Regions from separate parts of the Streptomyces sp. NPDC047072 genome, predicted to be linked through region 1. Evidence: riboswitches for the same ligand, from Rfam matches in the RefSeq annotation. Region 1 holds a riboswitch; the other holds the start of a gene.

Region 1 (3,205 bases):
TCATGTACTCCGCGATCTCCACCATCGGCGGCCTCTCCTCCGTGTCCACCGAGTACGTGCGCGGCTCGAAGCCGGTCTCGCCGCGCTCGAACTGGGTCAGCGAGGGACGGATGAGGTGGCCGCGGGCCAGCCTCAGCTGGGCCGTGCGGTAGATCGCCGCCGACATGCGGCCCAGGGCCTGGCCGTCCTGGTGGCGGTGTTTGCGGACGCCCACGTCCACCTGGGCCAGGGCGTCCAGGCCCACCAGGTGCAGGGCGTCCACCAGCATGCCCAGTTCGACGCCGTAGCCGACCGGGAACGGCAGTTGTTCGAGCAGGCTGCGCCGCGCCGCGTACTCGCCGCCCAGGGGCTGGACGAAACCGGCCAGCTGCGGCCAGTGCATGTTCAGCAGGGGGCGCGCCATCAGCTCGGTGACCCGGCCGCCCTGTCCCTGCGCGCCGCCCAGGGGACGGTCGTACATCCCCTTGACCAGGTCGATCCCCGGATCGGTCAGCAGCGGGCCGACGATGCCGCAGACGAAGTCGGAGGAGAACTCCTTCAGGTCCGCGTCGATGAAACAGACGATGTCCCCGGTGGTCACCAGGAGGGAGCGCCACAGGACCTCGCCCTTGCCGGGGACGGCGGGCAGCCGCGGCAGGATCGCGTCGCGGTGCTCGACGCGCGCGCCGGCCGCCGCGGCCACCTCCGCGGTGCGGTCGGTGGAGCCCGAGTCGACGACGACGATCTCGTCGACCAGCGGCACCTGGCGCATCAGGTCGTGGCGGATGATCGAGACGATCTCGCCGACCGTCTCCTCCTCGTTCAGCGCGGGCAGCACGACGCTGACCGTCCGGCCCGTGCGCTGCTTGGCGGCCATGATCTGGTGCAGGGGGCGGTCGGTCACGGACCAGGAGCGGGTGGTCAGCCAGCGCTCGACTTCTTCCAGCACGTAGGCGGCTCCTTCACGTGTGATCGATCTCGCGGTACGGACGACTCTCTCAACTGTCCCGGTCGTCGGTTACAGTCTTGAACAAGGCGGGTGACCATCGCATGTCCGGGGTGGCCCCACCGTTCACAACTTCATACCGCTCATCCAGAGGGGCAGAGGGATACGGCCCGATGAAGCCCCGGCAACCCTCCAGTCGGTTCTCGTAGATCAATGTCGATCGTCACGCGAGGCTCCCGACTAGGGAAGGTGCCAAATCCGTCTCACGGCGAGATGCGTCGTGAGGAAGATGAGGAGAAAGGGCCTCGCCTCCATGGCTGTGCAGACTGTTGCAAGCACCACGAACTCCGTCGACCTCGGTCCCGCGTCGGCGTTGAGCTGCCGCGAATGCGGTCACCGCGTCCCGCTCGGCCCGGTCTTCGCGTGCGAGGAGTGTTTCGGCCCGCTGGAGATCGCGTACGACTTCTCGGCCTACGACACCGAGGAACTCCGCAAGCAGATCGAAGCGGGACCTTCGAACATCTGGCGTTACGCCCCCCTGCTGCCCGTCCCCGCGGACGTGGCCGACAAGCCGAACATCAACCCGGGCTGGACCAAGCTCGTCAAGGCCGACAACCTAGCCCGCGAGCTGGGCGTGACCGGCGGACTGTATATCAAGGACGACTCCGGTAACCCGACGCACTCCTTCAAGGACCGCGTCGTCGCGCAGGCCATCGAGGCGGCGCGCGCCTTCGGCTTCACCACCCTCTCCTGCTCCTCCACCGGCAACCTCGCCGGCGCGGTCGGTGCCGCCGCCGCCCGGGCCGGCTTCCGCTCCTGCGTGTTCATCCCGCACGACCTGGAGCAGGGCAAGATCGTCATGGCCGCCATCTACGGCGGCGAGCTCGTCGGCATCGAGGGCAACTACGACGACGTGAACCGCTTCTGCTCCGAGCTGATCGGCGACCCGGCTGGCGAGGGCTGGGGCTTCGTCAACGTCAACCTGCGGCCGTACTACGCGGAGGGGTCCAAGACCCTGGCGTACGAGATCTGCGAGCAGCTCGGCTGGAAGCTCCCCGACCAGCTGGTCGTGCCGATCGCCTCCGGCTCCCAGCTCACGAAGATCGACAAGGGCCTCCAGGAGCTGATCAAGCTCGGGCTCGTCGAGGACAAGCCGTACAAGATCTTCGGCGCGCAGGCGGAAGGATGCTCGCCGGTGTCGGTGGCGTACAAGGCCGGGCACGACGTCGTACGGCCGCAGAAGCCGAACACCATCGCCAAGTCGCTGGCGATCGGGAACCCGGCGGACGGTCCCTATGTGCTCGACATCGCGCGCCGCACCGGCGGTGCGGTGGAGGACGTGAACGACGAGCAGGTCGTCGACGCGATCAAGCTGCTGGCCCGCACCGAGGGCATCTTCGCCGAGACGGCGGGTGGCGTGACCGTGGGCGTGACCCGCAAGCTGATCGAGAACGGGCTGCTGGACCTGTCGTTGACCACGGTCGTCCTGAACACCGGGGACGGCCTGAAGACCCTCGACGCGGTGGCCGGTACCGGGCTCACCGCCACCATCCGACCCAACCTGGACTCTTTCCGAGAGGCTGGCCTCGCATGAGCGTCACCGTCCGCATCCCCACCATCCTGCGCACCTACACCGGCGGACAGGCCGAGGTCGCCGCCGAGGGCGGCACGCTCGGCGAGGTCATCGCCGATCTGGAGAAGAACCACACCGGTATCGCGGCGCGTGTTCTGGACGACCAGGGCAAGCTGCGGCGGTTTGTCAACGTGTACGTGAACGACGACGACGTGCGGTTCGAGCAGGGGCTGGAGACGGCGACCCCGGACGGCGCGGGCGTCTCGATCATTCCGGCCGTCGCCGGGGGGTGACCGTATGACTGGTCATTACCTTCGGTAACAGGAATTACCGAGTGTTCATCCGATTGCCCCCTCCGTGAGAGAAGCGGAGGGGGCAATTCTCTATGGTTGAGCGCGGTACAGTTGGGGAAGCAGCGTCCTTCTCCATGCCGGACGCATATGAGTTCTCGCTCCGCATGCGATGAGAAGCAGCCAAAGTGTGCGCGTGTTTTGCGTATTTTGCTCCTTTTGTGGAGCCCGACTTGCCCTGAATTCGGGCGAATTCTCCGTACATTCCTGACTGGTCTTGCCCAGAATTCTCGTCCGATTGACCTGTTGCAGACGGCAGTTGGACAGATACATTCAGCCGCGGTCGACGCGTTCCGGCGCACGCCCCCAACCTGTGGGGGGTGAGGTCTGACCCGGATCCGCGAAGTGCGGATCCGT
Region 2 (3,205 bases), on a different contig from region 1:
GCGCGAGACCGTCATCGCGCTGGGCCCACAGCGCGGCCACGTGGGCACCCCGGCCGGCCTGGCCGACAAGTTCGCCCACTTCGTACGGCACGGCGCGGTCGACGGTTTCAACGTCACGCCGTATCTGATCCCCGACGGGCTCGACGACATCGTCGACCTGCTCGTCCCGGAGCTCCAGGAACGCGGGGTCTACCGCACCGAGTACACCGGCGGCACCCTCCGCGACCATCTCGGCCTGCGCGAGCCCCTCACCCGCCGGTCCGCGCCGGACCACCGGCAGGCGGGCTGACGGCACCACAGGGCGTAAGGCGCGCATGACGACGAGACACGCATGACGAAGGAGTACGCATGACCACCGAAGCGACATCGACAGACCTCCACGCCTTCACCGAGCACTGGCTGGACTGGTACCGCACCCAGGACGCGCGGCTGGCGGACCCGCACGGCTTCCTGGCCGTCACCGGCCTGTACTGGCTCGACGAGCGGCCGCAGCGCTTCCCGGACGCGCCCGGAGCCTGGCGCACCGGCCCCGACGGGGTCGTGGTGGACCTCGACGAGGGCGAGGAACTCCTCGTCGACGGCAACCCGGCCCGCGGCGAGCACCGCTTCGGCGTGCTGCCCGAGCGCGGTGGCGTCAACGCGGTCTGGGGCGACGCCGTGATCGAGGTCGCCAAGCGCGGCGGCAACGACATCGTGCGCCCCCGGCATCCGGACGCGCCGCTGCGCACCGCGTTCACCGGGACACCCGCCTACGCCCCGGACCCGCGCTGGGTCGTGACGGGTCGTTACGTGCCCTTCGACGCGCCGCGGCCGACCACCGTGGGCGCCGCGGTCGAGGGTCTCGAGCACGTCTACGACGCTCCGGGCCGGGTCGAGTTCGAGCTGGAGGGGCGGCAGTTGGCGCTGACCGCGTTCCCCGGCCGGGGTGCGGGCGCGCTGACGGTGCTGTTCACGGACGCAACCTCGGGTGTCACGACGTACGCCGCCAACCGGTCCCTGTCCGTCGAACCGCCCGCCTCCGACGGCACGGTCGTCCTGGACTTCAACCGCGCGGCCAACCTGCCCTGCGCCTATACCGACTTGGCCACCTGCCCGCTGCCCCCGGCCGAGAACCGGCTGCCGGTGGCGATCGAGGCGGGCCTCAAGATCCCCCGGGAGCGCGGCGGTTCATGAGCCGTCTCACGCTCCGGATCCGCCATTGACGTACGACGAAACCGCTCCGTACGATCACAAAAGGCATGGAGTGTCAGCGTCAAGCCCTGGCTCGCTGACCGGCAACCCTCCTACGCGGTGGGGTGCTCCAGGTGAAAGCCCGGCGGGGATCGCCGATGATCCCCGCAAGCGCGTGGCCCCGTGAGCGGGGCCGGAAGTGGGGAGGACCGGCATGCGGCACAGCGCCTCGTTCGCCCTCGCCACCGTGTTCTCCCGGCTGGCGCGCCGCCGCCACATCGATCTGAAGCGCTCGACCAGCTGCCTCTGTCAGGCCTGACGAACCCCCGTCGCCGGTCGTGATCCGGCACGCCCCGGTCGTCGTCGCACCTGTCTGCGTCTGACCTCAGCTTCCCCCTGCGCGCATGCGCCGCCGCACCTCGTACGGCACCGCCCTGCCTGGTGACACCAGTAGGAGACCCCTCCGTGAACGCACTTCCGGCTTTCAGATCCCCCCGATGGGCGGCGGCCACCGCCCTCCTGACCACCAGCGTGCTGCTGACCGCCTGCGGTTCGGGCACCTCCGGTTCCGGCACCGGCGGCGGCGCGCCGAAGTCCGGCGGCACCCTGACCTTCGCGGTGGGGTCGGACGCCGGCTGCGTCGACCCGCAGCAGGTCGCCAGCAACGAGACCATCTACTCGGTACGTCAGGTCGTGGACTCCCTGACCGACCAGGACCCGAAGACCGGCAAGATCGTGCCGTGGCTCGCGAAGAGCTGGGACATCAGCGCCGACACCCGGACGTTCACCTTCCATCTGCGGTCGGGGGTCACCTTCAGCGACGACTCGAAGCTGACCGCGCAGGTGGTCAAGGACAACTTCGACGCCGTGCCGAAGCTCGGCGCCCTCGGGACCCTGGCCGAGGGGTATCTGAGCGGCGTCAAGAGCACCACGGTCGTCGACCCGCTCACCGTCCGGGTGACCTTCGCGCAACCCAACGCCCAGTTTCTGCAGGCCACTTCGACCCACTCGCTGGGCATCGAGTCGTCGGCGAGCGTGAAGAGGACACCGCAGCAGAAGTGCAGTGACGGCGTGATCGGGTCCGGGCCCTTCGTGCTCAAGCAGTACGTCCAGAACCAGTCGATCACCCTCGCCAAGCGCACCGGGTACGCCTGGGGTTCCTCGCTGTGGGCCAAGAAGGGCGAGGCGTACCTGGACAAGCTGGTCTTCAAGGTCGTACCGGAGCCGGGGGTACGGGCGGGCAGTCTGCAGTCCGGCCAGGTGGACGCGATCAGCAGCGTCGGCAGGGCCAACGAGGCGGCGCTCAAGGGCGGTCAGGTCACCCTGCTGCGACGGGCCAACCCCGGCATCGTGTTCGGCCTCGGCCTCAACCAGTCCCGGCCGGTCCTCAAGGACACCAGGGTGCGCCAGGCGATCCTGTACGCCGTCGACCGGCAGCAGATCGCCGACACCGTCTTCCCGACCGGCACCCAGGCGGCCACCAGCGTCCTCGCCCACACCACACCCGACTACACGAACCTCGCCTCCAGCCTCTCCTTCGACGCGGCCAAGGCGAAGTCCCTGCTGGACGAGGCGGGTTGGAAGACCGGTGCCGACGGCATCCGGGTGAAGGACGGCAAGAAGCTGAGCCTGGCCATCACCTGGATCCCCAACGCGGCCACCAATCAGCCCGCGTTGGAGCTGATCCAGCAGCAACTCAAGGCCGTCGGCATCGAAGTGACCCTCAAGCAGGTCCAGGTCACCCAGCTGGCGCCGACGCTGCAGTCCGGCGACTACGACGCGGCCTGGGGGAACGTCACCCGTGCCGACCCGGACATCCTGCGCAGCTCCTTCTCCACCAAGCTGGCCAACTTCTACCGCGTCCCGGCCGGCGACCTGGACACCGAGCTGTCCGCTCAGGCGGCGACCAGCGAGACGGCCAAGCGCAAGGAACTGGTCACTCAGGCACAGCAGTTGATCGTGCAGAACGCCTCCTACGCGCCCGTGGTGGAGCTCCAGACCCAGCTCGGCGTGACGAACAAGGTGCACGACCTGA

The links. Region 1 has a riboswitch for S-adenosylmethionine ahead of thrC (threonine synthase). Riboswitches for the same ligand answer to the same signal wherever they lie in the genome.
Region 2: another riboswitch for S-adenosylmethionine. It lies ahead of ABZ896_RS33155 (ABC transporter substrate-binding protein); the one in region 1 lies ahead of thrC (threonine synthase).

Annotation. Positions count from the first base shown of each region.
Region 1 covers NZ_JBEYVC010000007.1:42,129-45,333, reverse strand. The annotation lists gene ABZ896_RS04840 (glucosyl-3-phosphoglycerate synthase) at 1-928, opposite strand, end outside; SAM riboswitch class I at 1,066-1,221, shown strand; gene thrC (threonine synthase) at 1,239-2,519, shown strand; gene ABZ896_RS04830 (MoaD/ThiS family protein) at 2,516-2,791, shown strand.
Region 2 covers NZ_JBEYVC010000101.1:6,836-10,040, reverse strand. The annotation lists gene ABZ896_RS33165 (NtaA/DmoA family FMN-dependent monooxygenase) at 1-289, shown strand, start outside; gene ABZ896_RS33160 (DUF1684 domain-containing protein) at 349-1,173, shown strand; SAM riboswitch class IV at 1,236-1,350, shown strand; gene ABZ896_RS33155 (ABC transporter substrate-binding protein) at 1,636-3,205, shown strand, end outside.